DNA from 2 places in the Mycobacterium sp. NGS64 genome. Region 2 is predicted to be linked to the other one. Evidence: riboswitches for the same ligand, from Rfam matches in the RefSeq annotation. Region 2 holds a riboswitch; the other holds the start of a gene.
What was found. A riboswitch is a leader RNA that binds a small molecule or an ion and turns the genes downstream of it on or off. The one in region 2 is predicted to bind cobalamin.

Region 1 (4,932 bases), on a different contig from region 2:
ATGGTGTCCTACTTCGGCGCGGGCCCGGATCATGGTGTGCCGAGCGAGAATTCGTTTTTCCCGTACGCGGAAGCCAAGGCCGCCGCGGACGCGCACCTGCGCGCCAGCGACCTGGACTGGACGGTGCTGGGGCCGGGCCACCTCACCCTGGAACAGCCGACGGGGCGCATCGTCATCGGCAGGGGAAAAGGCGAGGTCTCCCGGGCCGACGTCGCGCTCGCGGTGGCCGCGTCGCTGCACGACGACTCCACCATCGGCCGCACCATCGAATTCAACAACGGCGCCGAGGGGGACGGCGTCCCCATCGCCGAAGCACTCGCTGACCAGTAAACTCCGCTGCGCACGGAGGCTTCCGGGGCGGATTCGCTGATAGGGATGGAAGGACAGGGCGCGTGAAGCTTGGCGACTGCCCGGTCTTTCCTCCCGAGGCGGCAGCCGCCCTGAGCACGGACCGCGGCTTGGGTTGGCGCCTGGCGCGAGAGGCCGGCCCCGTTTTGCGAGACCCGGGGGCTAGCTGGGTGTTCGTCGTCGGGCGGGAGCAGGTGTTGGCGAACCTGGACGATCCCCGGTTGGATCGCGCCCGGGCTCTTCCCGAAAGCGATCTCGAGGTGCACGACCGGCTGTTCGCGCCGAAATCAGCGCACGAGATCGCGGCGGTGTTCCGTCCGATCGCCGCCGAGCTGATCGATCGTTTCGCCGCCGCCGGTGGCGGTGACGCGGTGGCCGATGTGACCGCGCCGATGGCCGGTGCCCTTTTCGACGTCGTGTCGCGCCTGCGGCTGCTGCCCGCCGAGCACCTGGCCGGGCGGTCCGGCCACGTCTTTGCCGAGGCGTGCCGCAACCTGTTCAAACACGCCGGCTGGCACCTGTTGGCGTTGGCGCGCGGCCCCGAATTGTGCGACGCGCTTCGACGTCAGCCCGATCTGATCCGCGAGTTCGTCGAAGAGATCCTGCGGTTGGAGCCGATGGTGCAGGGCTGCCAACGTTTCACCACCCAGCCGATGACCGTCGCCGGGGTGGACATGCCGCCCGGCGTGGTCGTGATGTTGTGCATCGCCGCGGTCCAGCGGGACGGCAGCGACGCCATGTCCACCGATGATCTGGTGATCGGCGTTAGGGCGCACCGACATTGGAGCCTGGGTGCGGGGTCGATGCGTTGCCGTGGCGGGCACATCGTCCGCCAGGTGTTGCGGGTGCTGGTCGAGGAGTGGCTCGACCGGGCCGGCGATCTTGGGCCGGCTCCCGGTTTTTGGCCGGTGGCTGGGTTCCCGAACACCGAGAACTCTTTGTGGCTGCCGAAGCTGCCGCTGGTGGCGAGGTCCTCGGACCGGTCGACGCGGTAGACTCCGCTGCGCAGCTGGTCTGCCGTCGCCGTGACCGCGGCGTCGGCATCGAGCGAGGCAACGTTAGACCCGCCTCGCGAGAGGGAACCCGGTGGGAGTCCGGGACTGTCCCGCAGCGGTGAGCAGGAACGACCGCCGTCACACGCACTGGTCTCACGACTGGGAAGCGACGGCCACTAGGAGCACCACCCGGTGCGCGCCTGCGAGTCCGAAGACCTGCCAGCGGTGCCGGGCGCGCCGCGTCCGGCGGCTCATCGCCTCGTGGATTGGGCGTTTGGCCGTGTCCGGTGCGGTGTAACCCGAAGGCGTTCACCGTGATCGGATCGGCTGCGCGTCCGCGGCGGTGAGCGCCCCGTCGATCGATAGGACGAAATCGTGACCTCGCAACCCTTCACCGCAACGGTTACCGGCTCCCCGCGCATCGGCCCGAAACGCGAACTCAAACGCGCGACCGAGGGCTACTGGGCCGGACGCACCAGCCGATCGGACTTGGAATCCGTCGCCGCTTCCCTGCGCCGCGACATGTGGTCCCAGCTCGCGTCCGCGGGCCTGGACTCGGTGCCGGTGAACACCTTCTCCTACTACGACCAGATGCTCGACACGGCCGTCATGCTCGGCGCGCTACCGGTGCGGGCCGGCGAAGTCCCCGACGAACTGGACCGCTATTTCGCCCTCGCCCGCGGCAACGACGACATCGCGCCGCTGGAGATGACGAAGTGGTTCGACACCAATTACCACTACCTGGTCCCCGAGATCGAGCCCGCGACGCGGTTCGCGCTCAACCCCGACAAGGTGCTCTCGGAGCTGAAAGAGGCCTTTGCGCAAGGTATTCCCGCTCGGCCGGTGGTCATCGGTCCGATCACCTTCCTGCTGTTGAGCAAGGGCATCAACGGCGGCGGCGCGCCGATCGAGCGGCTGCGGGAGCTGCTGCCGATCTACTCCGAGCTGCTCTCGCTGCTCGCCGAGCACGGCGCCCAGTGGGTGCAGTTCGACGAGCCGGCCCTGGTGACCGACATCTCCCCCGACGCGCCCGCGTTGGCCGAGGCCGTCTACGCCGCGCTCGGTTCGGCGAGCAACCGGCCCGCGATCCACGTCGCCACCTACTTCGGCGACCCCGGCGCGGCGCTGGCAGGGCTGGCCCGCACGCCCGTCGAAGCCATCGGCGTCGACCTGGTCGCCGGTGCCGGCACCGCGGTGGCGGGCATCCCGGAACTGTCCGGCAAGCTGCTGGTGGCCGGCGTCGTCGACGGACGCAACGTCTGGCGCACGGACCTGGAGTCGGCGCTGGCCAAGCTGACGGCCCTGCTGGGTTCGGCTGCCAGCGTGGCGGTTTCGACGTCGTGCTCCACCATGCACGTGCCGTATTCGCTGGAGCCCGAAACGGGGCTGGACGACAACCTGCGCAGCTGGCTGGCGTTCGGGGCCGAAAAGGTAAGTGAGGTCGTCACTCTCGCGCGCGCCCTGTGTGACGGGCGCGACGCCGTCGCGGACGAGATCGCGGCGTCCAACGCCGCCGTCGCCTCCCGTCGCAGCGATCCGCGGCTGCACAACGACGGGGTCCGCGCCCGGATCGACGAGATCGTCGCGTCGGGCACGCACCGCGGCGGCGCGGCCGAACGCCGCGCCAGCCAGGAGGCGCGGCTGCACCTGCCGCCGCTGCCGACCACGACGATCGGCTCGTACCCGCAGACGTCGGCGATCCGCAAGGCGCGCGCAGCTTTTCGGGCCGGCGAGATCGACGAGGCCGAGTACGTCGCCAAGATGCGCAAGGAGATCGCCGACGTCATCGCGCTGCAGGAGCAACTGGGCCTGGACGTGCTGGTGCACGGCGAGCCCGAGCGCAACGACATGGTGCAGTACTTCGCCGAGCAGCTGGAGGGCTTCTTCGCGACGCAGAACGGCTGGGTGCAGTCCTACGGCAGCCGCTGCGTGCGGCCGCCGATCCTGTACGGCGACGTCGCGCGGACCCACCCGATGACCGTCGAGTGGATCAGCTACGCCCAGTCCCTCACCGACAAGCCGGTGAAGGGCATGTTGACGGGGCCGGTCACCATCTTGGCCTGGTCGTTCGTGCGCGACGACCAGCCGCTGGCCGACACCGCCAACCAGGTGGCGCTGGCCATCCGCGACGAGACCGTGGACCTGCAGGACGCGGGCATCGCGGTGATCCAGGTCGACGAACCGGCGCTGCGCGAGCTGCTACCGCTGCGCCGCGCCCAGCAGGAGGACTACTTGCGGTGGGCGGTGGCGGCTTTCCGCCTGGCGACTTCCGGCGTGGCCGACTCGACGCAGATCCACACCCACCTGTGCTACTCGGAGTTCGGCGAGGTGATCGGCGCCATCGCCGACCTGGACGCCGACGTCACGTCGCTGGAGGCGGCGCGCTCGCACATGGAGGTGCTGGACGACCTGAACTCGGTCGGCTTCGCCAACAGCGTGGGCCCGGGCGTGTACGACATCCACTCACCGCGGGTGCCGAGCGAGGGCGAGATGGCCGAGTCGCTGCGGGCGGCGCTGAGAGCGGTGCCGCCGCAACGGCTTTGGGTCAACCCGGACTGCGGGCTGAAGACCCGCAACCCCGACGAGGTGACCGCGTCGCTGCGGAACATGGTCGCCGCGGCCCGGGAGGTCCGGGCGGGCGCCTAGCCTTTGCCGCGAGCGTAACCACACTGCGATTTTTGGACCGAAATCTCGCAGTGTGGTTACGCTCGTGAACCTATTCCGGCTTTTCGGCCGGCTCGTCGGCCGGCTCCGACAGCACCTGGACCGGCACGTCGTCGGCCCAGGGCTGGCGGGTCACCATGTCGGCGACCCGCACGAAGCCGCGCTCGAACTCGCCGGTGGCCGCGTCCACCAGCCGGTAGGCCTGGGTCTGCTTGTGGATCGGCTGCGCGTCGAGCAGTACGACCCGCACCTCACCGGGCTCGAAGTGGCAGCGCTGCTGCATGGCGGTGATGAGCTGCTCGTTGTGCATGTGGCCATCACCGAAGTTCCAGCCGATGGCGGTGCTGCAGATCCGCTCGCCGTCGGTGATGAGGTAGTCGTCCTCGTTCTGGCCCGCCATGGCGCGGTGCGCCAGCGTGAACAGGGCCCGGCCGTGCGTGTTGAACCCGCGGAACGCGTACCCCATGTAGATGGGGATCTGGGCGGCTTCCGGGCTGCCGTAGAACCGCTCCAGCTGGGCCTGCGGCATGCTGGCGATCGCCACGATGCCCCGCCCGATCTTGTCGTTGGCCGACGGTTTCATGCACCACAGCGTGGTGTCCCAGTTGCCGGCGTAGTAGCGCATGCCCGGCAGGAACGAGATCTTGCGCGGGAACAGGTTGCCCAGCACCACGATCCCCGCGATGACGACGAACAGGATCGCCACCACCACGGGATGCTTCAGGTCCGCCAACCCCAGCCGGGCGTGCGCGACGAACAACGACAGCACACCGAAGATCATGAAGACGTTCCACTCCAGCGGCACGCCCATCGGTATGGACAACAGGATCCCCAGATGGAAGCAGACCATGACGAACGCCGCCACGGTCGTCGGCCAGCCGCCGTGGCAGAAGAACAGCGGCAGCGGCACCAACATCTCGATCGC
Region 2 (4,932 bases):
ATTTCGGTGAGCCGTATTCGGAGGCGAAATCACCCTGCTCGTAGTAGCCGGCGCGGTCACACCCCTCGTGCACGGTGTTGCCGAACAACCACTTCGGGCGCAGCGCGTCGTCGAGCGGGATCATCGGCGCCTGACCGGTCGCCATGTAGAGCAGGTAGGTCAGCGTCTCGGACAGGTTGTCCGGTTGGATCGGGCAGCCCGGAACGCAGACGATCGGGATGCCGGCCTTGCTCTTCCAGTCCCAGCCGAGGTAGTCGGGCACGCCCATCGCGCCGGTCGGGTTGCCGGCCATCGCGTGGATGCCGCCGTAGGTGGCGCACGTCCCGACCGCGACGATCGCGGTGGCCTTGGGCGCCAGCCGGTCGAGCCACTCGCTGGTGGTCATCGGCTGGCCGGTGGCCGGGTCATTGCCGAACCCGCACCAGTACCCCTCATCCTTGATCTTCTCGTTCGGGATGGATCCCTCGACGACGAGCACGAAGGGCTCGAGCTCGCCGCGATCGGCTTTGAAGAACCACTCGAGGAAGTCGTCGGCCCCGCCGTTCGGGCCGCATTCGAAATCGATCAGGGGCCAGTGCACGGCAACCTGAGGCAAGCCAGGAAGCGCACCGAGTGCTATTTCCTCGACGCTGGGCTGGGTGGCGGCAGTCAACGCCACCGAATCGCCGTCGCAACTGAGGCCCGCGTTAATCCATAGAACATGGATCAATGTTTGTTCTGCTTTGACTGCTGCTTCTGTTGGCATGCTGCAGCTTTCCGGAGCCGGGCTGGAAGCTCCTGCGCCGCCGGAGTCGACCGTCGGCCCACTTGCGCAGCGCTGATTTTGGGTCTACTCCCGCCTCAGTCGGTTGTCAACGGTCCACCGGTTGCCGGCAAATATACAGATGTGCTATTAGCCTCTGTTTGCCCGCATTGACGTTGCGGGACAAGGGATTTCCGCCGTCGGCCGCGCGGTCGGCCAACCCATGAGCAAGCCTAACGAAGCACCGGAGAATCCTCATCGTGTTGCAAGTGATTGGCAGGTCCGTCATGCGAGCCAATCGCAGTACGGCCGACCTCAGTCCTCGGAGTTCGTCGCGAATCGCCGCAGCCATCCGAACCAGGCGCCCATGCCGGCGCCGGTGCGCGCGCTGACCGGCAGGATCTCGGCCGTGGCGTTGACTTCGCGGACGTGCGAGATGTACGCGTCGACGTCGACATCCAGGTAGGGCACCAGGTCAATCTTGTTGAGCAGCACCACGTCCACCGAGCGGAACATCACCGGGTACTTCAGCGGCTTGTCCTCGCCCTCGGTGACGGAGTACACCATGGCCTTGGCGTGCTCGCCGACGTCGAACTCCGCCGGGCAGACCAGGTTGCCGACGTTCTCGATGATCACCAGGTCCAGGCGGGGGAGGTCGAGGCCGGGCAGGGCGCGATTGACCATCGGCGCGTCGAGGTGGCATTCCCCGCCAAACCCATTGCTGGTGTTGAGCAGTGACACCTGGGCCCCGCGCCCGCTGAGCTTGGCCGCGTCCAGATCGGTGGCGATGTCGCCCTCGATGACGCCGATCGCGAATTCGCCGGCGAGCTCGTCCAGCGTCGACTGCAGGATGGTGGTCTTGCCCGACCCCGGGGAGCTCATCAGGTTCAGCGTGCGGATCCCGTGGCCCTCGAACGCCGCCCGGTTGGCCGCGGCGAGGACGTCGTTCTCGGCGAAGATCGCCTCCAGCACGTCGATGCGCTGCTTGCCCGTCTGGTATTGACTGTGGTCCCCGTGCTCGTGATCGGGATGGTCGTGATCGTGGGTGTGCACGGTTCCGTCGTCGTGCCGGTGAAATCTGCCCATGGTCAAATCCGTTCGGGGGGAGCGTTTTTCACGAGACGTCCAAGGACGTCACCAGGAACTCGTTGCCGTGCAGCACCTCGACGTCGGGGCTGTCGCACTGCGGGCACCAGATCGACCAGGCCGAGGTGATCTCCGATTCGCGGCCACACGAACGGCATCGCACCTCGGCGCCGACACACTCGAGTTCCAGCTCGGCGTCCGGCATGTCCTCGGAATCCCGGACCAGTGTCCAGCAGAACGACAGCGATTCCGGCACCACCTGGCGCAGGGCCCCGATCCGCACCCGCACCACGTCGACGTGCCGGCCCTCGGCGTGGGTCTTGACCAGACCGGCGATGGCCTCGCACAGCGACAGCTCGTGCATGGCACTTTTCTACACCCGAACCGGTGGTCGCCTGAACTCAAGCGCAACTCGATCTCAGCGCTGATCGGGGATCGTCTGGTCTGGGTTTGCCCGATTCTGGCAAGTTCAGGCCCGGGACGATGTCGGGGTGCGACAATATTCCGCGTAAGGCGATGACGACGCAGGAAGCCGGTGCGAATCCGGCGCGGTCCCGCCACTGTCATCGGGGAGCGACCCTCACGAAGCCACGGCCACCGGTCGGAAGGCGAGGCGAGCAGCGATCCGAGAGCCAGGAGACTCGCGTCATCGTGTCCTGCTACCCGGGGCGGAGTACCCCGAGAGAGCTGGCCTGTCATGGCGCCGAAACCTCGTTGTCGAACCATCACTTTCGAATTCGGTCGTCTCCGATGACCGGCCCAATCTGGATGGCTTCACCGCCAGAGGTCCATTCGGCTCTGCTGAGCAGCGGGCCGGGGCCCCGTCCGCTACTGGCCGCGGCAGAGTCGTGGACCTCGTTGAGCATCGCGTACACCGAGACGGCCGAGGAGCTGACCGCGCTGATGGCGGGGGTGCAGGCCGGGGCATGGGAGGGCCCGAGCGCGGCGGCGTATGTGGCCAGCCACGCCCCCCATATCGCCTGGCTCGCGCTAGCCGCCGCCGACAGCGCGGCGACGGCCGTCCGACATCAAGCTGCGGCCACCGCCTACACCACCGCCCTCGCTGCGATGCCCACCCTGGCCGAGCTGGCCGCCAACCACGCCACCCACGCGGCGTTGCTGGGGACAAATTTCTTCGGCATCAACACCATCCCCATCGCACTGAATGAAGCTGACTATGCACGGATGTGGATCCAGGCCGCGACCGTGATGAGCGTCTACCAGGCGGTCTCGACCACCGCCGTGGCCTCGTCCCCGCAGGTGCCGGCGGCGCCGAAGATCGTGAATCTTCATGCGTTGGTGGAAACGTTCTACCAGGCCTTCCCGTTGCCTCCCGACACGGAGAACCAGGTCATGGCCTGGCTGACGAAAATTGGTTTCGTCGACTACTGGAACAACGTCCTAGAACCGCTGAGCAACGCGCTGTACGACAATCCCTTCTTCGCGGCGATGTTTTCGGGGTTTGATCCCTACCTGCCCCTGCTGGGTAACCCACTGATCTTCCTCAGCCCGTCCAACATCGCGTTCGCCCTGGGCTACCCGATGGATATCGGCTCCTATGTCGCGTATCTGTCGGAAACGTTCTTCTTTATCGGACTGGATCTGACGGCGGCGCTCGCTAGCGGCGATCCCGCGACGATCGGTTTCACCATCCTGTTCACCACCGTCGAAGCCGTCGGCACGATCATCACCGACACCATCGCGTTGCTCAAGACGCTGCTCGAGCAGACTGCCGTGGTCCTGACGGTTTTCGTGCCCCTGATAACCGCTCCCATAGTGGCGGTGGCCGCCGGCGCGGTGGCGCCGATTGGCCTCGCCGGCTTGGCGGGACTGGCCGCCCTGCCGCCGGTACCTCCCGTCGCGCCGTCCATCATGCCGCCGGTCGTTGCACTGTCGCCCAGCATCCCGACCCCCGCCTCTTCTCCGACGCCGGCTCCGGTGGAGGCCACCGCGCCGGCCGCTACACCCGCAGCGCCCCCGCCGTCGGCCACCCCACCGACGATGACCGGGGCGGGTACCGGTGTGGGCATGGAAGGCTTCGCCTATCTGGTGGGCGACCTGAGCGCGGTTGCCGGCGCGGCGGCGGCCGGCAAGGCCCGAAAGAAGGCGCCGCAACTCGACAACGTCGCCGCGCCCGCGACCGCGGCGACACCCATAGAAAAGAACAGAACGCAGCGGCGCCGGCGCACAAGGACGCAGATGCTCGGGCGCGGTTACGAATACATGGATTTGGACGACGCAATCGATCCGGGCGAAGACCCGGTTGACGCGGCGGCGGCATCGGCAACTGGCGCCGGGCCGCAGGGGTTCGCCGGAATCGCCACCAAAACCGGCGCTGGACCGGCAGGGCTGACCATCCTGGCCGACGGTGCGTTCGACGGCAGCCCGCGCATGCCGATGATTCCGAGCACGTGGAGCGGCGACTCACCAACGCAGGAAGAGCCATCCGATGGAGGAAATGGCACCGTGTGAAACGCAGCCAGCGGCCGGCGGTTCGACACCGTTGGCGCTTACGCGTGTTTGTGCGTCCACGGGTCGTAGCACCGCTCGGGCGATCCTGAAATCCAGGACCGGGCACCGGCGAGCACGGCCGCGTGCACCGCTCGTGCGATGCGGGCGCCGAACGCCGAGCGCGGCCCGCCGTACGTCTCCGGGGTCCCGTCCGTCGGGCAGTGCACAACAACCGCGTCCGAGGCGGTTCCGGTGGCCGGCACCCCGGCGTCGTACAACGCTTGCACTTTCGCCTCCGTTGCGGTGGCTACGGCGTTGACGAGGGCGGCATGAGACAGCCGCACCGGCACCGCAACCACGATGTTGATCGTCCCCACCCGGTGCTCGTCACCGTCGGTCGGCGGTCGTTGCTCCACAGTCTGGTAGTCAGCGAACGCGGTCGTTTGGACGCCGGGCCGCATCTCGCGGCGGAAGTGCCGGTCGGGCGCGGCCGCCCAGGCCGGGCTGGAGAGCCCAACCGTCGCGGCGGCATGCACGCCGCTGTCGTCGGCGCTGTGGTGCCGGGTCACGTCGACCGCGGTGAGTAGCCCGCAGCCGGCGCCGACCAGCTTGAGCGCGGTACCGATCTCAGTCAGGTGGCGGTCGGGGTCGGT

Region 1: another riboswitch for cobalamin. It lies ahead of metE (5-methyltetrahydropteroyltriglutamate--homocysteine S-methyltransferase); the one in region 2 lies ahead of AC5Y4S_RS05285 (PPE family protein).

Annotation. Positions count from the first base shown of each region.
Region 1 is NZ_JCALCI010000002.1:675,699-680,630, forward strand. Features, by position in the region: gene AC5Y4S_RS11520 (SDR family oxidoreductase) at 1-330, shown strand, start outside; gene AC5Y4S_RS11525 (cytochrome P450) at 393-1,343, shown strand; cobalamin riboswitch at 1,425-1,561, shown strand; gene metE (5-methyltetrahydropteroyltriglutamate--homocysteine S-methyltransferase) at 1,719-3,989, shown strand; gene AC5Y4S_RS11535 (DUF3556 domain-containing protein) at 4,060-4,932, opposite strand, start outside.
Region 2 is NZ_JCALCI010000001.1:1,051,428-1,056,359, forward strand. Features, by position in the region: gene AC5Y4S_RS05270 (NADH-quinone oxidoreductase subunit B family protein) at 1-745, opposite strand, end outside; gene hypB (hydrogenase nickel incorporation protein HypB) at 1,058-1,828, opposite strand; gene AC5Y4S_RS05280 (hydrogenase maturation nickel metallochaperone HypA) at 1,857-2,192, opposite strand; cobalamin riboswitch at 2,311-2,491, shown strand; gene AC5Y4S_RS05285 (PPE family protein) at 2,579-4,300, shown strand; gene AC5Y4S_RS05290 (adenosylcobinamide amidohydrolase) at 4,339-4,932, opposite strand, start outside.